One region of the Microbulbifer agarilyticus genome, then DNA from elsewhere that is predicted to be linked to it. Evidence: predicted binding sites of a transcription regulator. Region 1 holds the regulator's gene; each other region holds the start of a gene.
What was found. The regulator LexA, encoded in region 1, represses DNA repair genes until DNA is damaged. The targets are predictions, from matches to a motif close to ACTGTNTNTANANACAGT.
Positions count from the first base shown of each region.

Region 2: recN (DNA repair protein RecN) is a predicted target of LexA. The motif match lies at 3,621-3,638, and genes of this name have one in related genera.
Region 3: Mag101_RS09440 (YebG family protein) is a predicted target of LexA. The motif match lies at 3,257-3,274, and genes of this name have one in related genera.

Region 1 is NZ_CP019650.1:1,890,856-1,898,113, forward strand. It holds gene topA (type I DNA topoisomerase) at 1-1,406, shown strand, start outside; gene Mag101_RS07660 (DUF6586 family protein) at 1,450-2,001, shown strand; gene Mag101_RS07665 (hypothetical protein) at 2,150-2,404, shown strand; gene lexA (transcriptional repressor LexA) at 2,512-3,120, opposite strand; gene Mag101_RS07675 (DUF6763 family protein) at 3,261-3,593, opposite strand; gene Mag101_RS07680 (TetR/AcrR family transcriptional regulator) at 3,893-4,537, shown strand; gene nagZ (beta-N-acetylhexosaminidase) at 4,621-5,634, shown strand; gene Mag101_RS07690 (mechanosensitive ion channel family protein) at 5,686-6,816, shown strand; gene Mag101_RS07695 (cold-shock protein) at 7,151-7,258, shown strand, end outside.
Region 2 is NZ_CP019650.1:847,076-854,333, reverse strand. It holds gene dnaJ (molecular chaperone DnaJ) at 1-484, opposite strand, end outside; gene dnaK (molecular chaperone DnaK) at 629-2,572, opposite strand; gene grpE (nucleotide exchange factor GrpE) at 2,698-3,291, opposite strand; gene recN (DNA repair protein RecN) at 3,665-5,317, shown strand; gene Mag101_RS03525 (lysophospholipid acyltransferase family protein) at 5,475-6,068, shown strand; gene fur (ferric iron uptake transcriptional regulator) at 6,185-6,595, opposite strand; gene Mag101_RS03515 (outer membrane protein assembly factor BamE) at 6,914-7,258, shown strand.
Region 3 is NZ_CP019650.1:2,306,166-2,313,423, reverse strand. It holds gene Mag101_RS09455 (amidohydrolase) at 1-1,083, shown strand, start outside; gene Mag101_RS09450 (amidohydrolase family protein) at 1,083-2,378, shown strand; gene Mag101_RS09445 (MAPEG family protein) at 2,375-2,767, shown strand; gene Mag101_RS09440 (YebG family protein) at 2,865-3,173, opposite strand; gene Mag101_RS09435 (DUF924 family protein) at 3,337-3,966, opposite strand; gene Mag101_RS09430 (DUF6249 domain-containing protein) at 4,234-5,121, shown strand; gene Mag101_RS09425 (sigma-70 family RNA polymerase sigma factor) at 5,134-5,688, shown strand; gene Mag101_RS09420 (hypothetical protein) at 5,756-6,118, shown strand; gene Mag101_RS09415 (2OG-Fe(II) oxygenase) at 6,547-7,071, shown strand; gene maiA (maleylacetoacetate isomerase) at 7,105-7,258, opposite strand, start outside.

The sequences.
Region 1 (7,258 bases):
CGGCACAGAGCAAAAAAGACGAAGATTTGGTTCTGCCGGACATCAAAGTTGGCGAGAAGCTGAACCTGCAAAAGCTCGATCCGAAACAGCACTTCACCAAGCCGCCCGCGCGCTTCAGTGAAGCGGCACTCGTAAAAGAGCTGGAAAAACGCGGCATTGGTCGTCCGTCTACCTATGCATCGATTATTTCCACCATTCAGGATCGCGGTTACGTGCGGCTGGAAAACCGCCGTTTCTATGCGGAAAAAATGGGCGATATCGTTACCGACCGATTGAGCGAGAGCTTTACCGACTTGATGGATTACGGCTTTACCGCGAGTCTGGAAGAATCTCTCGATACCGTAGCGGAAGGAAAAAAGGGTTGGAAGGACCTGCTGAACGAATTCTATTCGGGATTCAGCAAGCGCCTGGAAACCGCGCAGGACAAAGAAGCTGGTATGCGTCGGAATAACCCGACGGATACCGATATCGAGTGCAGCAAGTGTGGCCGTCACATGCAGATTCGCACTGGTTCTACCGGGGTATTCCTCGGTTGCTCGGGTTATGCCTTGCCGCCGAAGGAGCGCTGCACCAATACCATGAACCTGGTATCGGGTGAGGAAGCGGTTGATGCGGAGAAGGATGAAGACGCAGAAACGCGTCAGCTGCGCGATAAGCGCCGCTGTCCCAAGTGCGGCACCGCCATGGATAGCTACCTGGTGGACGAACATCGCAAGCTGCATATTTGTGGTAACAACCCGGACTGTACTGGTTTCGAAGTAGAGCAGGGTACCTTCAAGATTAAGGGCTACGATGGCCCGGTCATTGAATGCGACAAGTGTGGCTCCGATATGCAGTTGAAGTCCGGCCGCTTTGGCAAGTACTTCGGTTGTACCAACGAGAATTGTAAGAACACGCGCAAGCTGCTCAAGAACGGTCAGCCGGCACCTCCCAAGATGGATCCGGTGCCTATGCCTGAGCTTGCCTGCGAGAAAGTGGAAGATACCTACATTTTGCGCGACGGCGCGTCTGGCCTGTTTTTGGCTGCCAGCCAATTCCCGAAAAACCGCGAAACCCGTGCTCCGCGGATCAAGGAATTACTGCCGCACAAAGATGAGATCGATCCAAAGTACAACTTCCTGTTCTCTGCCCCGGCGGAAGACAATGAAGGCCGCGATACAGTGGTGCGTTTCAGTCGCAAGACTCAGGAACAGTACGTACAGACCGAAGAAGAGGGCAAGGCGACTGGCTGGAAGGCGTTCTATCGCGACGGCAAATGGCAGGTAGAAGAACCGGCCAAAAAAGCACCAGCGAAGAAAAAGGCCGCCGCGAAGAAGGCGCCAGCCAAGAAGGCCGCCGCGAAGAAGACTGCGGCTAAAAAAGCACCTGCCAAGAAAGCGGCAGCAAAGAAAACGCCAGCGAAGTAAGTGGTAGGCCTAAAAAGGCCTCAACAGGAAGGGAACGGAAGTTTTGAGCAATCCCTACACCGGAACGGTGGCATCTACGCTGCGCAAGGCCCAGCTGTTGCTGGGCGAGTCCCAACAGGTTGCCAGCGGGCAGTCATTGCTGGACTCTGCACTTTTGGAGGCGGCTTTAACGCAGCTGTGGCGTGCTTACCGGGCATTCCTTGCGGAGCAGGGGCATCAGTTGCAGCTCGGTTTTGCCGCTGGTTCTGAGCCGGAAAGCGCGCAGGCGCTTGCGGCGCTGGTATCCCAGCGCGGCAAGTTCAGCGGTGATGTGACGGAGCTGGTGAACTTGTCAGAGGACCCGGAGAGTTGGCTGAGTGGGCTCTGCCGCGCATGGGCCGGGCACTGGCAATTGTCGACTTCCGCTCCTGCAGGATCGTCAGGGGCGTCGAACGCCACTGCCTCTGGTGTAGAAACCATGATCCCGGTGCGGCAGCTGGATAACCCCTCTGCAGGCCCTCAGGACGCCGCTATGACCGCAGACAACCTTCGCCATTGGTATCAGGCATTGGTGGAGCTGATTCAGCGTCAGCGAGCGCAGAGTCAAGAGTGGTAGCAACCGGGCTACTCGTGTCACGGTTCCGGTTCCCCGGGGCAATGCAGGCGTTAATTCACCAAAGAAATCTATTAGTGGATGCACGCTGATTAGTGGATGCCCCCTGTGGTACACTGGCTGCCAAATCACGCGGTTACCGGAGAAGTGAATGTCTACAGAGACTTACGAGATCATTGAGCTGTCCAATGGTGATGTGGCGCTACGACGCGCTGGTCACAAGGGTGAGCCTCTGGTGCGTATTCGTTTCTCCGACGAGAGTATGCATTTTTTGCGCGATCACAAGGTAGCGGTCGCCCGAGCCATGCTGGAGGCGGGGATCGAAGCGGTTCAGGATATCGGTGAAATGGAGCCAGAGCCTTTCGAGGAAGAAGTGGTTGATATCACTGAGCACACGATTCACTGATGGTGTGAAAAGAAGGTTTGAAAAGACTTTCAGGCATAAAAAAACAGGGCGTATGCCCTGTTTTTTTATGCCTGAAATAATTCGCCCAGCGATTGCGAGTAGCGCGATCAGATCGGATTTTGTCGAATCACTCCGACTGCCAACCCTTCGATGGCAAAGTTGCGGTCGCGCATGTCCACTTCAATCACGTTGAACTCTTCATTTTCTGGGTGCAATTGTACCGTGGCCTGGTTGCCACGACGCTTGAAGCGCTTCACCGTCACTTCATCTTCAATACGCGCTACAACAATCTGCCCATTGCGGATGTTGTCGGTGCGCTGCACTGCCAACAGGTCGCCGTCGAGAATACCGGCGTCTTTCATACTCATTCCGTGTACGCGCAGCAGATAGTCTGCAGGCGGATGGAAAAACTCCGCCGGGATCTCACAGTATTCTTCGATGTTTTCTTCCGCGAGAATCGGGTTGCCAGCGGCAACACGGCCGACAACGGGCAGGCCAGTGTGGTGGTCGGGAATGCGGATACCGCGGGAGGCACCGGCAACCATTTCGATCGCGCCTTTGCGGGCCAGGGCCTTGAGGTGTTCTTCTGCTGCGTTGGGAGAGCGAAAACCAAGTTCCTGAGCAATTTCGGCTCGGGTAGGGGGGTAACCGGTATCGTCCACATAGCTCTTGATCAGTTCCAGAACCTGAGCCTGGCGTGCGGTGAGATTTGTCATTGCGCCTTCCTTTGATCTGTATTTTTATACAGGTGCTGTGATTATATACAGATTTATGGCGCGCGCAAACTGTACCCAGGCAAGTTGAATCCCAAAGGGAAACTTGCCTGCGTCGTAAGATTGATTATTTGGAAGCTTTTTTAAATACCTTCGTCCGTGCCCGGAAAAGAGTCTCCCTCCAGTCGGTCAATGGCGCTCTGGGCGGGTGAAAAGATTGGGCTCTTGAAGCCGGCGTCTTCCTCGTCTCCCATTTCATCCGCAAAGGTGCCGTAACTGGCGTTTGCATCTTCCGGTGCGGCAGCGCCTATTACCGGTAGGGAAGGCCAATTCTGAAATTCGATTTCATCGATGCTGCCGTCGAGATATTGAATCTCGATGGTGCGTGACGGGTGGTCAACGGCAACGACCTCAAACAGGTCGCCTGTGTCGAAGTTTTCAAACCAGCTGCCAATTTCAGGGGCGATTCTCGCCATGACTTGGCCCTCCTGTGTCGGGGGTAGCCCGGGTTTTTATCTCGGGCCTTCCCACTCGTGGCGCTAGCTCTGGCGCGGTTTCTGCGGGGGTTCGGCAGATGCGACGAGTTGCGCGATTTTTTCAAATGTTCATGGCCAATCTAATGTCGCGGGCGTGCGCTTGGTAACTCGAACCAGCGCTGCTGGGGCGCGTGTTTAGATCGATTGTGCATGCGCGTATTCCATCATTGCCGGTATGTGCTAGTCTGGCGGTTAAAACAAACGTTTAAATTGTCGGTTTGAATTGTTGTGAGATTGGTATGAGTCAGTTGGATACTGTTCAGCGGATATTGGATGCTGCGGAAGTGCTGTTTGCCGAGCGCGGGTTTACCGAGACCTCTTTGCGCACCATCACCAGTACCGCAGGAGTCAATCTGGCGGCGGTGAATTATCATTTTGGTTCGAAAAAAGAACTGATTCAGGCCGTATTCGAGCGATTTCTTACACCTTTTACGACGTCTTTGGATGCAGAACTCGCCCGCCTGACTACAGATGAGGGTTCATTGCAGCTGGATGACCTGCTGCAGAGTCTATACCGGGTTGCTTTGGCCGGCTTGGCCAGTCAGGGGCGTGACCCCAAGCGGTTTATGCGCCTGCTAGGGCTGGCGTACACCCAGTCCCAGGGCCATTTGCGCCGCTTTATCGTTTCCCGCTACGGCGACTCTTACCGCCGTTTCGCGGGCTCGCTGGCCACCGCCTTGCCCCACGTAGATCCGGTGACCTTTTACTGGCGCCTCTATTTCATGCTCGGGGCCACGGTATTTTCCCTTTCGAGCTTTGACGCGATCGAAGCTATCCTGAGAGAGGATTTCGGCGCTGAAAGCAGCCTGGAAGAGACACTTGCCCGGCTGGCGCCGGCCGCAGTGGCCATGTTGACCGCGCCCGTACCGACCGAAGGTGAATAATTGGCCGGGAAACGGTGGCCCATTAATCGCTAGGGTTTGATCGTCTATTACGTGATCGAAGTTAAATTGTGGAGTGTATGCCGATGTCTGCTCAGATTGGCCCGGTAATGATCGATGTGGATGGCCTTACGCTTACCGAGGAGGATCGCGAGCTGCTGCGGCATCCACATGTTGGCGGGCTAATATTTTTTGCGCGCAATTATGAGAACCGCCCGCAACTGGAAAGCCTCATTGCAGAGATCCGTGCAGTGCGCCCTGAAATTCTGCTGGCAGTGGATCAGGAAGGGGGCAGGGTGCAGCGCTTCCGGGACTTCTTCACGCGTATTCCCTCAATGCAGGCGCTCAGTGCGCAAGCGAATACGCAGCAATTGCAGGATGTCGGCTGGCTGCTGGCGGCCGAACTGCTCGCGGTGGGCGTGGACTTCAGCTTCGCACCGGTGCTCGATGCGGACGACGATTTTTGTCGCATTGTCGGTGATCGCAGTTTCGCGCAGGATCCACTGACGCTGTGCCACAAGGCTCGACCGTTTATTGCCGGCATGCACGAAGCCGGAATGGCAACTACGGGCAAGCATTTTCCCGGCCATGGCCAGGTGCTGGAAGACAGCCACGAAGAACTGCCGGTTGATGAGCGCGATCTCGAGACTGTGCTTGCAGCGGACGGGGTGCCGTTTGCAGAATGTATTGCCGCTGGCGAATTGGAAGCCGTCATGCCGGCGCATATCCGCTTTGCCAAAGTCGATGAAAACTCCGTGGGCTTTTCACGCTACTGGCTGCAAGAGATTTTACGCAAGCGCCTCAAGTTTGATGGGGTCATCTTTAGTGATGATCTGACCATGGAGGGCGCCGGCGCAGCAGGTGGTTATCGGGAGCGAATTCACGCGGCACTTTCCGCGGGCTGCGATATGGGAATCGTCTGTAATAACCGTCAGGGTGCTATCGAGGTCCTGGATGCGCTGCAAGGCCACTCTATTGACCCTGCGTCGAGCGAACGCCTCTCCCGTATGCGAGGCCAGCCCAAGATAAACAGTTGGGATGCACTGGAAAAGAGCGACCGTTGGCAAAAAACACGCGAATGGCTGGCATCCTGGATGTAAATACGCACAATAATCCCCTAATTCATTCGTCTGCAGCTTATGGAGTAGTTTGTGGAGTCAGCTAAAGCGTTCTTGCGCTCCCTGGTCGGGGACGACCGCTTCTGGATTGCCGAAATCTTTTTCATCGTTCTGTTTACCGCGCTGGCCTCCTGGTTGGTGGGGCGCTTTATTCTTCAGCTCCAGGCGCGGGCAGAGCGCACGGTAAACCCGTGGGACGATGCGCTGGCAAACTCCATGAATCCACCGGCGTCGATTTTGATCTGGTTGTTGGGGTTGTCCTTTGCTGCTTCTCGCACCGCTGCCACCACGGGCTCAGAGCTCCTTACCTGGCTCGCGGATAAGCCCCGGGCAGTCGGATTTGTGGTGGTTATCACCTGGTTTGGTTTGCGCTTTGCCAAAGAAGTGGAGCGGAATCTGGCGGACCCACGCTATATGCGTAAGCCGATCGATGCCACCACGGTGCGCGCTATTGGCAAACTGGTGCGAGCTTCCATCATGATCACCGCTGCCCTGGTGATTATGCAGCGCCTTGGGTATAGCGTGAGTGGTGTGCTGGCGATGGGCGGTATTGGCGGCCTCGCAATTGGTTTTGCGGCGAAGGATCTCCTGGCAAATTTCTTTGGTGGGTTAATGATTTATCTGGATCGCCCGTTCAAAGTAGGGGACTGGGTGCGTTCGCCAGACCAGGAGATCGAGGGGACGGTAGAGGATATTGGTTGGCGTCTGACCAGAATTCGCACCTTCGATAAGCGTCCGTTGTATATCCCCAACGGTACCTTTACCCAGATATCGGTTGAAAACCCGTCGCGCATGTTGAATCGCCGCATTTATGAAACCATCGGCATTCGCTATGAAGACGCGCACCTGATGGAGACTGTGGTGGGTGAGGTGCGCCGCATGCTGGAGCAGCACCCGGAAATCGATACCAACCAAACGCTCATCGTCAACTTCAATTCGTTCGCGCCGTCTTCGCTGGATTTCTTTATTTACACTTTTACCAAGACCACCGAGTGGGTTCGTTACCATGAGATCAAACAGGATGTACTGCTGAAAATCCTCAAAATTATTGAGGCGCAGGGCGCGTCTTGTGCATTCCCCACATCCACTTTGCATATATCCGAGTTGCCTGAACTGGCGATTGCAGACCGCTCTGCTGGAGCACGCGGTCCGGTCGGTGCGTAAGCGGGACCGCTTAAATTGCGCAATAGTCAGCTTAGTGACGCGAGCTTAATTTCAAGTTGCCCCCCGGCTTGAGCACAAGATACCAAGGTATTTGGGACCTTTTGGGCTAATTTGGTGATTTATTGCGCATTGTTGGTGAGAAGTAACATTAATTTCACGTGCAAACCTAGACAGTGGCGCAGTTTTATCTAAGAATCGGTAAGGACCTGTTCGATACATTGAACAGGTGCTTCGAGAAAGTGTCCGCCCTCACGGAGGATAGGGCACCCAAATTGGGGTAGGCGAATCGCCCGCAACCTGGGTGAGCGCAATAACAATAAAAGAGGTTGGCTTAATGAGTGATCGCGTTACGGGTACTGTGAAGTGGTTTAATAACGCCCGGGGTTATGGTTTTATCACCAGCTCGGAAGGTTCCGAGGATATTTTTGTTCATTACCGCAGC
Region 2 (7,258 bases), 1.0 Mb from region 1:
AGGTCTGGGGCTGGGTACCCGGCTTGGCACCGGAACCGTGGCAGGTGCCACAGTTGGTCAGGGTCGGGACCTTGATCTTGACGGTGGTGCCGCGCACCGCGTCTTCCAGGTCCAGGTCCAGGTCGTAGCGCAGGTCGGAACCGCGCGCCGGACCACGACGGCCGCCACCACCGGCGGCGCCACCAAAGATATCGCCAAACACATCACCGAAGATATCGGAGAAGCCGCCGAAGCCACCGGCACCGGCGCCCGCCTGACCATCGACTCCGGCGTGACCGAACTGGTCATAGGCCGCCTTCTTCTGAGGGTCGGACAGGATCTCGTAGGCCTCATTGGCCTCCTTGAACTTGTTTTCCGCCTCTTTATCGTCGGGGTTGCGGTCCGGGTGAAATTTCATCGCCACCCGGCGGTAAGCCTTTTTCAGCTCCTTATCATCGGCGCCTTTGCTGACGCCGAGGACTTCGTAGTAATCGCGTTTGGACATAGCTCTGTGTGTTCTGTTTCAACTGCTTTTTAGGCACGCCTTAAAACGGCGCAAGGCGCGAAGCCCGGTTCTGATGACCGAACGTCCGCGCCTCTGAAGGCGTAAGCTTCAGGACGCCGCCGGAATCCCAGCGGCGGCTGTATCTTACTTGTCTTCTTTCTTGTCGTCTTTTACTTCTTCGAACTCTGCGTCCACTGCGTCGTCACCACCGGACTGGGCTTGCTCGCCCTGCGGCTGTTCGGCACCCGCTTCGCCGGCCTGTGCCTGCGCCTGCTCCGCGTACATCTTCTGTGCAACCGGGCCAGACGCTTCGGTCAGCTTGGTGGTCGCCGCTTCCATGGCGGCCTTGTCGTTGCCTTTCACGGCTTCTTCGGCTTCGGTCAGCGCGGCTTCGATGGCGGTCTTCTCGTCCGCAGTCACCTTGTCACCGGCCTCTTCCAGCGTCTTCTTGGTGGCAGAGATCAGACCGTCGAGGGTGTTGCGCGCGGTTACCAGCTCTTCGAACTGCTTATCCGCTTCGGCATTGGCCTCGGCATCCTGAACCATTTTTTCGATCTCATCATCGGACAGACCGGAGGAGGCCTTGATCACGATGGACTGCTCTTTGCCAGTCGCCTTGTCTTTGGCGTGCACGTGCAGAATGCCGTTGGCATCGATATCGAAGGTTACTTCGATCTGCGGCATGCCGCGCGGCGCCGGCGGGATGTCAGCCAGGTCGAAACGGCCCAGGGACTTGTTCTGTGCCGCCTGCTTACGCTCACCCTGAACTACGTGAATGGTCACTGCAGTCTGGTTGTCGTCGGCGGTAGAGAACACCTGAGACTTCTTGGTCGGGATAGTGGTGTTCTTTTCGATCAGCGGAGTCGCCACGCCACCCATGGTTTCGATACCCAGGGTCAGCGGGGTTACGTCCAGCAGCAGTACGTCTTTCACGTCGCCGCCCAGTACCGCACCCTGAATCGCTGCGCCAACGGCAACGGCTTCATCCGGGTTGACGTCTTTACGCGGCTCTTTACCGAAGAACTCGGTTACCTTGGACTGAACCAGTGGCATACGGGTCTGACCGCCTACCAGAATCACTTCGTCGATGCCGGATGCGGACATGTCGGCGTCGGCCAGTGCGGTCTTAACCGGCTCCAGGGAGCGCGCAACCAGTTCTTCTACCAGGCTTTCCAGCTTGGCGCGGGTCAGTTTTACAACCAGGTGCTTAGGACCGGTAGCGTCTGCGGTGATGTACGGCAGATTCACTTCGGTCTGCTGGCTGGAAGACAGCTCGATCTTGGCTTTTTCGGCAGCTTCTTTCAGACGCTGCATGGCCAGGGGATCACCTTTCAGGTCGATGCCCTGCTCTTTCTTGAACTCTTCCGCGAGGTAGTCGATCAGGCGCAGGTCGAAGTCTTCACCGCCGAGGAAGGTGTCACCGTTGGTGGACAGTACTTCAAACTGCTTTTCACCGTCGACGTCGGCGATTTCGATGATGGAGATATCGAAGGTACCACCACCCAGGTCGTATACGGCGATGGTGCGGTCACCACCGGCTTTGTCCATACCGTATGCCAGTGCGGCTGCGGTCGGCTCGTTGATGATGCGCTTAACGTCCAGACCGGCAATGCGGCCGGCGTCTTTGGTCGCCTGGCGCTGGGAGTCATTGAAGTAGGCCGGTACGGTAATTACTGCCGCATCGACGGTCTCGCCCAGGAAGTCCTCGGCGGTTTTCTTCATCTTCTTCAGTACTTCGGCAGAGATCTGCGGCGGCGCTTTCTTGTCGCCCTTCGCTTCTACCCAGGCGTCGCCGTTTTCGGCTTCAACGATGGAGTAAGGCACCATTTTGATGTCTTTCTGCACAACGTCGTCTTTGAACTTACGGCCGATCAGACGCTTCACCGCGAACAGGGTGTTGGTCGGGTTGGTTACCGCCTGACGCTTGGCAGACTGGCCTACCAGTACTTCGTTGTCATCGGTGAAGGCAACGATGGAAGGGGTGGTGCGATCGCCCTCGGCGTTCTCAATAACGCGGGCCTTGTCGCCGTCCAGGACTGCCACACAGCTGTTGGTAGTACCCAGGTCGATGCCGATAATTTTTCCCATGGATCTAATTCCTCACTTTGCTGCGCGCCGGTTTTACGCGATTTTCAGTCACCGGCGCTGCACGTTTGTATTCGGTTGCTGCTTATATTGGTGCCGCCTTTCACATTTCAAGGGCGGCCGCTAAATCAAGGTGCCTTGGAGACGACGACCATTGCCGGGCGCAACAGGCGACCGTTCAGGCGATAGCCTTTCTGAAACACGTCCAACACGGTATTGGGCTCCACATCGCCATTCGGGATCTGGGTCATGGCCTGGTGCAGTTCCGGGTCGAAGGGCTCGCCGGCCGGGTCGATTAGTTCCATACCGGACTTGGTCAGGGTGTCGATAAAGGATTTCTGGGTCAGCTCGATACCTTCGCGTACCGCCTTTTGCGCTTCGTCGTCCTTGTCGATGGTGGCGAGGGCTCGCTCCAGGTTATCCACAACCGGCAGCAGGTCCTTCAGCAGTTTTTCCTGGCCGAACTTGTGGGCTTTTTCCACATCCTGCTGGGCGCGGCGGCGGGCATTCTGCACCTCGGCCTGGGCGCGCATCACCATGTCTTTGTGGTCCGATAGCTGCTGATGGAGGGAGGCGATCTCCTCATCCTGCGCATTTTCTGCAGTCAGCGCCTCTTCCGCGGCGTGCTGCTCTTCAGCGCTCGGGTTTTCTACTTCGACGGCGTTTTCTGCCGCCTGATCACCAGTGTCGATCTGCTCTTCTTCGCTGCGCTCTTTGGCCACTGCTCTCTCCGTCTGTGTCCTGCGGTCAACTGCCCGTTCGTCAACGGCACAGCTGGGTGTTCAAAAGAAAGAACCCGCTCTACAGGGCCGTTCGATACCGGCCCGTCGCGGGTGAGAAAGTTATATGGGGATCATCCATGCACACTTCAAGTCGCACTTGATGGATACCAGCCGCAGCTGACCATGGCACCGGCGGAACCCACAGGCGCAGCTAGCGAGCTGAAAGAGAAGAGCCCCTTGGGAAAGCAGGGTAATGTGGCGATTGGCCGGCGACGAATGTGATCTGCACCCAATTAGACCCCATGAAGATTGAAACCCCTGGTGCAAATACTGTATAAACAACCACTATCGAAATAACAACGAATACATTCCCATGTTGCTGCACCTGTCCATCAGTCAGTTCACCCTGGTCGACCAGCTGGAGCTGGAGTTCGGTCACGGCACCAGCACCCTTACCGGTGAAACCGGCGCCGGCAAATCCATTACGCTGGATGCGCTTGGCCTGGCACTGGGTGACCGGGGCAATGGCGAACTGGTGCGCGCCGGTGCCAAACGCGCCGATATCCACGCTACCTTCGATATCAGCAACCACGAGGAAGCTCGCACCTGGCTGGAAGACCAGGAGATGGACGCCGAGCGCGAAGTGATTCTGCGCCGCACCATCAGTGCCGACGGCCGCTCCCGCGCCTATATCAATGGCCAGCCAGTAACCCTGATGCAGTTGCGCACCCTGGGCGAGCAGCTTATCGATATCCACAGCCAGCACGAACACCAGTCGCTGCTGAAGAAAGACACCCACCGTCGCCTGCTGGACGAATACGCCCATGCCGAGGGGCACAGCGCCGAAGTGCGCATTCACTACAAAACCTGGCAGGACCAGTACCGCCGCTACCGCCGCCTGGCAGACAGTGCCGAGGAAACCCAAGCGCGCCGCGACCTGCTGGAATACCAGCTGGAAGAGCTGGCGCAACTGGACCTGAAACCCGGCGAGCTGGAAGAGCTTGAGAGCGAGCAGCGCCAGTTGGCCAACGCTGGCGACATCCTGAACGGCAGCTATCAGCTGGCCGCCATGCTGAACGGTGGCGAAGGGGATATTGCCGAACAGCTACACCGCGCCCTGCAGCTGGTCAGCGCAATGCCCGAACAAAGCCCGGCTCTGGCCGAGGTGGCACAGATGCTCGACAGCGCGCGCATCCAGATCGATGAAGCCGGCAGCACCCTGTCGCGGCATATCGATACCTTTGAAATGAACCCCGAACGCCTGACGGAGGTGGAAGAGCGCCTTTCGGCCATCTATTCCATTGCCCGCAAACACCGGATTCAGCCAGCCCAGCTCGCCGAGCTGCAACAGCAATGGCAGCAGGAGCTGGAGGAGATCGGCGCACCCGACGCGCTCGATAAACTGGCCGGCGAATGCGAGCAACTGGAGCAGGCGTTCCGGGCGGCCGCCGGCAAACTCAGCAAGCTCCGCATCGCGGCAGCAAAAAAACTGGCGGACGCGGTAAACAGCCAGCTCGCCGATCTGGCGATGCCCCACGCCCGCGTCGAGTTGGCGCTCACTGCGCTGGAAAAGCCCACCGCTACAGGCCTCGAAGAAGTGGAAATCCTGATCGCCACCAACCCCGGCCAGCCGGCGCGGGCACTCGGTAAAATTGCCTCCGGTGGTGAACTGTCGCGGGTGAGCTTGGCAATTCAGGTCGTCACTGCGCAAACCTCGCGCACCCCCACGCTGGTGTTTGATGAAGTGGATGTGGGTATTGGCGGCGCTACCGGCGATGTGGTGGGCAAACTGCTACGCCAGCTGGGCGAGCGCGGCCAGGTTATCTGCGTGACCCACCTTGCCCAAGTCGCCGCGCGCGCACACCGTCAGTATCTGGTGGAGAAGCACAGCGATGGCGAAGCGGCATTCGTGGCCCTGCGGGAACTGAAGGATGCAGAACGCAGTGCCGAGGTGGCACGCATGCTCGGTGGCGAGGCTACCGCGCAGTCCCTGGCGCACGCGGAAGAGATGCTGGCTCGGGCCTGATCGAGGGCCCTCGACCGGGGGGAAACTCGGCTAAGCAGTCACAATTAAGCGGCCTTCGGGACCGAAATTGACCGAAAGTGGCGGAAAATTCACTTTATACTCCCGCGCCCGCTACGGCGGATACGACTACACTGACGGGAATCAATTCGGTCTCACCATGCAAACCACGATTTTCAACACCCCCATTATCACGCCATTCCTGCGTTTGATCGCCAAGCTGCTACTGAAGCTACACGGCTGGAACATCGTCGCCGACGAGCAGGCGATGAAACTGAAAAAGTATGTCCTCATTGCCGCCCCTCACACCTCCAACTGGGATGGATACATCTTTATTCTGGCGGCGCTGAAACTGGGGATAAACCCGCACTGGATGGGCAAAGACAAGCTGTTCCCGTTTCCTCTGGGGGGAGTGGTGCGCTGGTTTGGCGGCATTCCCGTCGACCGCAGCAAAGCAAACAACCTGGTAGACGCCACCATTAACCAGTACAACGCCCACGAAGAACTGGTCATCGGCATCCCTCCGGAAGGCACCCGCGGCAAGTCCGAGCGCTGGAAAACTGGCTTCTACCATATCGCCCGGGGCGCTGCGATTCCGGTGGCCTGTGGTTTTGTCGACTTTCCGAACAAGGTCGCCGGCATTGGCCCGGTGATGGAAATGAGCGACAACCTGGAAGAAGACCTGAAGCAGCTGGGCGCGTTTTACGCCAATAAGAAAGGCAAGCACCAGAGCGATTACACACCGCCCATTTAAGCCTCAGCACCAGTGATCGAAAATTCGCCAATAAAAAAGGGAGCCATCGCTCCCTTTTTTATTGGTTTTATTGGCCCAGACCTTGATGCCTGGGCTGTGTGATCAGTACTGGCCGATCAGCTCTCTTTCTTCTTCACGTACAGCACCAGGCTGTGGCCGGTCAGCTCGTAACCGTGCTCGGCCGCGATCTTGTGCTGCAGCTCTTCGATCTGCTCATTGTGGAATTCGATGACCTTGCCGGAATCGGTGCACACCATGTGGTCGTGGTGGTCGCCGCGGTCCAGTTCGAATACAGAGTGGCCGCCATCGAAGTTGTGGCGCATCACCAGCCCGGCACTCTCAAACTGGGTCAATACCCGGTAAACAGTCGCCAGGCCCACATCTTCACCGGCCTCCAGCAGCATTTTGTACACATCTTCCGCACTCAGATGTTGTTCGCTGGCGCTCTCAAGCAGCTGCAGAATTTTTACACGCGGCAGCGTGACCTTAAGGCCAGCCTTGCGCAGTTCCTGGTTTTCGTTAGACATGGGTATTCAAGTTCCGGATCTTTATGCTCTATTGATCGTCCGCCTGTCGACGGGCGAATAGTTCGGGTATTATCCACGCCCAAGGTGGACAGCGAAACCCCGACACCCGGATTCGTGATCCGAGGTGCTGGCACCCAGTATGCGGTTTAGGCCGACAGGCCGGGAACTTAATCGCCGGAAAGGCGACTATTCTCTGTCAGGGCGGCATCTCACCGTCGGGCAGCATCTCCGTCGGCCGGCAGCGCGGGGCGCTGAATCCACCAAAGGCCTAGCAATGGGCCCCATTACGGAACCATAAAAATTCAGATGGAGCATTCAATGCCATCAGTTGTACGCATTCTGCTGATCGCCGGGCTGGTTAGCCTGGTTACCGGTTGTAGCCTGTTCAAATTCCCCGGGGTACACCGGATTCAGGTTCAGCAGGGCAATATCATTACCCAGGAAATGGTCGACAAGCTGCAGCCGGGCATGACCCGTCGCCAGGTGCGCTTTGTACTAGGCACCCCGCTGATTGAAGACACCTTCAATCCCAACCGCTGGGACTATATCAACCGCATTCGCAGCCCCAAGGGTGAAGAAAGCCAGCAGCGCTTTACCGTCTACTTCAATGGCGACCTGCTGATTGCCACCAGTGGCGACTGGCAGCCGGTCGGCTGGCCTTAA
Region 3 (7,258 bases), 420 kb from region 1:
CATCTGGGTGACTACCCGGCGCCGTCTATTGAATCTTCCCAGGACGGTAACGAAATGACCTCACCGAATACCGCGCAGGTATGGGCTGAGCATTCCGTGTGGACGCAAGATCCGCAATTTCCCCTGGCGCTTGCGGGCGGGGTAACCACGCTGCAGATCTTGCCTGGCTCGGCGAACCTGTTCGGTGGCCGCGCAGTGACTTTGAAGAACGTACCTGGCCGCAGCGTTCAGGATATGAAGTTCCCGGGCGCCCCTTACGGTTTGAAAATGGCCTGTGGTGAGAACCCCAAACGGGTTTACGGTGGCAAGGGCACCTTGCCTTCTACCCGCATGGGTAACGTCGCCGGATACCGTAAAGCGTGGACAGAGGCTGCCGCGTATAAAGAGAAGTGGGAAAACTTCCATAAGAATGGCGGCGATGAACCCGAGCGTGACCTCCAGCTCGAGACCCTTGCCGGCGTCCTGAATGGCGATATTCTGGTGCACAACCACTGCTATCGCGGCGAAGAAATGACCATCATGATGGATATCGCGCGCGACTACGATTTCCAGATTTCCACTTTCCATCACGCGGTAGAGGCCTATAAGGTGGCGGACCTGCTGGCGGAAAACAATGTGTGTGCCGCTATGTGGGCGGACTGGTGGGGCTTCAAGCACGAAGCCTTTGATATGACTGAAGCCAATATCGCAATCGTGGATCAGGCAAAGGCTTGCGCCATGATTCACTCGGATTCTGCGGTTGGTATCCAGCATCTCAACGAAGAAACTGCAAAAGCCATGGTCGCAGGGCAACGCGCGGGCTTTCATATCGAGCCGCGTCACGCGGTCGCCTGGATGACCAGCAACCCGGCAAAAGCACTGGGTATTGAAGAAGTCACCGGCACCCTGGAAAAAGGCAAGATGGCAGACGTAGTGGTGTGGTCTGGCAATCCGTTTAGCGTGTACTCCAAGGCAGACAAGGTGTTTATCGACGGTGTACTGATGTACGACCGCACAGACTCCGCGCGACAGCCGCACACAGATTTTGAACTGGGGATTCTGGATGCGGAAGGCGAGCGCTTGCCGGAAGGAGGGCAGCAGTAATGCGTATCTCAATCAATGTGAAAACCAAGCTCAAAGCTTCTCTATTCGGCCTTGTATGCCTGGTCGGTACAGCAAGCGCTGAAACCATCCTTATTAAAGATGCGCAGATCGTTACGCTGGGAGAACAGGGAACCCTTGAGAGCGGTGACCTGTTGGTGCGCGACGGGCAAATTGCGCAGATTGCCGAAGATTTGGGTGATATTTCCGCTGACCTGGTGATCGACGGCCGCGGCAAGGTGGTCACGCCAGGCTTGATTGCGCCGAGCAGTGAGCTCGGGCTGACGGAAATCGGCGCTGCGGCCTCCACTAACGATGGGGCAATCGAAGAGCAGTCTATCGGTGCCGGTTTTGATCCGGTGGTGGCATTTAACCCGCGTTCCACACTGATTCCGTTTAACCGGGCCGGTGGCCTGACGCGCGCGGTGGTGCTGCCTTACAGCAGTGAAAAAGTTTTCGCGGGGCAGGGCTTTGCGATCAAGTTGACCGGTGACTTCGACAGTGTGACCAAGCCCAACTTGGTACAGCGCGCTTACTTCGGTGAATACGGTGCGGAACTGGCCGGCGGCAGTCGCGCCATGGCGTATGCGCAAATCGCGAATGCGCTGGCGCAGGCGAAAGAGTATTCGGAAAACCGGGATCAGGTGCGCCGCGGTGAGTGGCGTGAGCTGGATTACTCGGTGGAAGATCTCGAGTCACTGCAGCCGCTGCTGCGCGGCGAGCAACCGATGATGATCAATGCAGACCGCGCAAGCGATATCCTGCAATTGCTCGCACTGGCCAACAAGTATCAGCTCAAACTGGTTCTTGTGGGTGCTGCCGAGGGCTGGATGGTTGCCGATCAATTGGCCAAGGCGCGGGTGCCGGTTGTGGTCGATGTGCTGGGGAATACCCCGGATGCCTTCGAAAAACTGGGTGCGCGTATGGATAACGCCGCATTGCTGCATGATGCGGGCGTAACTGTCGCGATCAGTGGCCCGGGTTATGCCGGATCCCACAATAGCTATCTTTCGCGGCAGGCAGCGGGAAATGCCGTGGCTTACGGCTTGCCGTTTGAAGAGGGTGTGCGCGCGATTACGGCCAATGTTGCGCAAACCTTTGGTATGGATGCCGGTGTACTGGCGCCGGGTAATACCGCGGAGTTGGTATTGTGGAGTGGGGATCCACTGGAGATCACGTCGTTCGCAGAACTGGTGATGATCGACGGTAAGCCCCAGTCTCTGGTAAACCGTTCAACCCGTTTACGGGATCGATACTTAAACCCGAAAGCGGGTACAGAACATGGATATAAAAAATGATGAGTGTAGAAATTACCGCGCTTTATAGCGGTCTTTGTGCGTTACTGGTGCTTGCGCTTGCTTTCAATGTGGTGAAATTTCGCCGCGGCAACAAAGTCGGCATTGGCGATGGTGGCGACAAGTTGGGCAATGTACTGATACGCACCCATGCTAATGCGATTGAGTATATTCCGTTGGCTCTGATCCTGTTGTTGGTCGCCGAGATCAATGGCCTTTCTGCCATTTGGCTGCATTGCCTGGGTGGTGGGCTGGTGTTTGCGCGCATCCTTCATGCGATAGGCCTGGTTGGCGGCAAGGGCGGTTACCACAAGGGCCGTTTTTGGGGCACCCTGTTGACTTGGGTGGTTATCGTCGTTCTGGCGCTGATTAACATCGTCTCGGTATTCTGAGAATCCAAGAATCTGTGGCGGCTTGTCGGGCGAAAAAAAGCCCGGCAAGCCGGGCATAGTACAGGGATGGAAACCAGAATATTGGTGTCCGGGGGGATTACTGGTTTACCGCCAGTGGGGTAACGTTTTCTTCGGCAGTCTCAGCTTCCTGCTGTTCGCTCACTTCTTCCGCAGCCAGCAGCTCTTCCGGCTTGCCCTTACAGGCTTTTGCCAGCACTTCGCGGCGCTTCGCCAGCATCAGGCCGATTTCCTCACTGGCTTCTTCTGATACACCTTCAACATTGCGCTCGATCAGAGCGGTGATGTTGGCGGCAAGCTCCAGCATCTTGTCGTGTTCTTCGGCATCTTTTTTATTGTCGAACATGGCTCCGTCTCTATCACATTTCCAAACGGCTACTACCGCCATACTGGGCCTCCTAAGGTCTTGATATCGTGAGTATCGGTATCGTGATTTATGATTCTGTGTTGTTCATGTATGGATGTACAGTATCTGTATGTATATTCAGTGTCAACCGCAAATCCATAGCATGGCGCGTAAGTGTACGCGCAGTGGCGCGTCCAGGATACCGTTAGAAGCCGCCACCCTGTTCTAACCAGTGCCGCTCCTCTGGAGTACTTTCCCGGCCCAGTGCCTGATTGCGATGGGGGTAGCGGCCAAACTGGGCAATCACGTCCTGATGCGCAAGGGCGAAACGGTAGTAGCTCTCGGCTGCCTGCGCATCCTCCTGCGAGACGCCGGACTTATCGCTGGCAAAGTCCTGCTGCAGCTGCTGGAAATAGCTCACGGACTGTTCCTGTATATCCGGGCGCTCCGAGTGCTCCAGCGGCATGCCGACGATTGCCCGTTGGTGTAGCCCCAGTTCGCGGAGTTGATCCCCATTGGCCAGAGACTGGCTGATCTCGAGCGCCAGCGGGTCCCCGGAGAATGCTTGTGCCGAACCGCGGTAGATGTTGCGGAGGAACTGATCGCAGAGCAGTATCAAGCCCAGCTGACCAGCCAGGGACGTATTCCAGCTGCTCAATTGTCGATCAACGGCATGTTTGATGGTGGATGAGAAGCGACGCGCGATCTCCCGGTCAAAGTCGTCACTGCGCTGGAACCAGCGAGTGCGGGCTTCCTTGCCGGGTTGAGCCATCAGGTCGGTGCTGCCAAACCAGAACTGAAGGACGTCTGAGGGGGTGATATCACTCTGGTGCATTCGTTGCTCCCATTGCTCCGTTAAATTTTTTTGGTGGATTGCATCCAAATCTGCTGGTGCCCGCGTCCTTTAGGGGCAAGGTGATACCAGCGGCGGGAAGTTGAGCCCTGATACCCGTTGCCCAAAAAAGGTACAATCCCACGCCATTGGCGGCAGTTGATGATAGCGTGTCAATTCAGGGCCGTCGTCAGTGAAGGATTGAGCAAGGGACTACTTGTTTTGCCTCAGATCAGTAAGAGCGAGATAACAGTAATGAGAGCGAATGAAATGAAGAAATGCGGCCGATTGAATGCCTGGCTGCTGGCACTGACAGCCACGCTGGGAATGAGTATTTCTGGCAGCCTGCTGGCCCAGGAAGAGGGTGCTGCCCCCCCAGCGCCACCGGTGCCCGAGGCGCCCGCGGTGGCACCTGTGGAGCCCGTGGAGAAGAAGGCCACCAAGCAGGTGCGAATCCTGCGCCAGGAAGACGGTACTCTGCGCATTCATACCCGGGATGAAAATGGGGAAAGCGGCAGCGTTGAAATTGACCTCGGTGAGGCCTTTGGCGGCGAAGTAACCCAGCGTATCTATCGCCAGCTAGAAGAGAAGGGGATCCTCGACGAGAAAGGCCTGGTAGTAGAGCAGGCGCTGGATTCTGTGCCGCGCAATGTCGAAATCGGCATCAAAGCCGACCTGGAGCGTGCCGAGCATATTCGAGAGCGTGCTGAACGAGCGCGAGAGCATGCCGAGCGTATGCACGAACAAGCTTTTAAAGTGCATGAGGAATCTCGCCGGGGGTACCATCCTAGCGGTCTGGAGATGGAGTGGTTGATCCCCGTAGTGGCTATTCTGGCTGTCTTCGGCACGCCGATCCTGATTGTCTGGCTGGTTACCCGCAACAGCTATAGAAAGAAGCAGCTGGTGATGGAGAACATCAATCGGATGGTGTCTGAAGGTCGCGATATCCCGCCGGAGCTGCTGGATTCGCTGGACAGTGAGAGTTCCAACGCCAACAACAAGGATCGAGGCATAACCCTGATAGCGGTGGGTGCGGCAGTGTTCATCTTTCTCTCCGCCTCAGCCGGTATCGGTGTCGGTAGTCTCGGTCTGATCCCACTCTTTATTGGGGTTGCCCGCTACATCAACTGGAAGCACGATCAACAGCAAGCGGGTTAAGGACAACCAGTCATGAACCTCGATGATGGGGATCTGATCAGGCGCGTCGTCGAAGACGGGGACCAGCGGGCTTACGCCCAGCTGGTTCGTCGCTATCAGTCACAGCTGCGATTCTCGCTTCGTCAGCTGTGTGATGGCGACCAGGGTCTTGCGGACGACATGGCGCAGGAGGCTTTTATCAAGGCCTACAAGGCGCTGCCTGCATTCCGCGGCGATGCCCGGTTTAGCACCTGGTTGTACCGTATCGCCTACAATCTGGTCATGAGCCACAAGCGTAAGAATGCTCCGGTAGTCGATCAGGATGCGGTGGATTCCGCACAAGCTCAGGAAAGCGTCGAAGAAGCGCAGCAACTGGGTATGGCCAGGGATCTGAACTCGGCCATGGGGGAGTTAAGCGATGCCCAGAGGCAGGCAGTGCATTTGTGTATGCAGCGCGGTTTTTCACATGAAGAAGCTGCTAGCATTATGAAGTTGCCGCTGGGCACGGTAAAATCCCACGTTAACCGTGCGCGGGCCAAGTTGCAGTCTCTGCTTCAGGCCTGGCAGGAGGAGGTAGTAAGTGGCTGATTTCGATAAACAGTCCATGGAACCCGAGAAGGGCAATTCCTCTCATAAGAGAGGAGGATCAACAGGTATGGTGATAAAAAACGGTGTTGTAAGTGGCACCCATCCCACGGCGGATGGCGAACCCGATTTTGACACTTGGCTTTCGCAGCAGCTGCAGTTTAACGAGCCCCATCTCGATGATTCGGGCTTCTGTGACCGCGTAATGGCGGATTTGCCGCCGGTGCCGGCAAAACGCGATGAGCGCCGTGCGACCCGTTATCAGTATGCGGCGGTGATCACTGCGTCTGCTATCGTGTGTTGGCAGTTCCCTCTCCAGGACCTGTTGGCGAGTGTGTCAGAGCACAGTATTAGCCTGTATAGCTTGGTAGGCGTCGGTATTCTCGGCGCATTTGCCGCTATGACAGGAGGGATCGTCGCGGCTCGCCGCTGATTCTTTCGCTCCGGGCGCCGAGCCCTGAGCACAATTCGAGTAGGCAGGGATCGCCTATGGAATTTGCAGAGCTTGAACCCGAGCTCCAGCAATGGATGCGTTCAGCCATCAAAGGTGGCCAGTCGCGCGCGACGGTCGTCGATGCGCTCCTCAAGGCGGGTTACCAGCCAGCCATCGCCAACGCTGTCGAGCAATGTTTTCACACCCATCCCCCAGCCGACGACTCACCCAGCACTGATGCAAAGGGTGGCACTGCAACGGTTTTGTCCAGGCAAAATCCAGATACCTGCTTTCGCACATTCAACGCGGGTACCGGCAAGATAAGCCTCGGGGCGCAGCAAGTAGACGTGCGTTTCACCATAAAACAGCCAAATATTGTGTTGTTCGCTAACTTTCTTGCGGATTGGGAGTGCGAGGCATTAGTCGAGATGTCTCGGTCTCACCTGACACCTTCACGTGTGGTGAATGCCCAGCACGGTGAGTTTGAGTTAAAGTCCACCCGTACCAGTGGCGGCACCCATTTTGCCCGCGGTGAAACGCCACTAATCGCAGATATTGAAGCGCGCATCGCGCGTTTGCTGGGGGTGCCGGATACCCATGGGGAGCCGCTGCAGATCCTGCATTACCCGGTGAGCGCCGAATACCGTCCGCACTATGATTTCTTTGACCCGGAGAAGCCGGGTAATCAGGAGGTGCTGGCTACCGGTGGGCAGCGAATCGGCACCTTGATTATGTACTTGAGTGATGTCGAGTCCGGTGGGGCAACGGTATTTCCCAATATCGGGCTGGAGGTACAGCCACAGAAAGGCGCTGCGTTGTTCTTTTCGTACATCAGTGAGCATGGCAAGCTGGATTTTCAGAGCTTGCACGGTGGGAGTCCGGTACTCGCCGGAGAAAAGTGGATCGCGTCCAAATGGCTGCGCGCTTCCGAGTACCCGATGTATCTCCCTTAGATGTATCGCCCCTAGATGAATCGCCCTTAGCTGCTAGAGCGTACTGTCGGGCTGATTCTCCGGGCGTGCCTGCTGGAATGCGGGCAGGGCGGCGCAGGCATCTGCAATAGCGGTGATTGTCGGGTATTCGGAAACTGCCACACCAAAGCGCTCGGCATTGTAAATCTGTGGAATCAAGCAACATTCA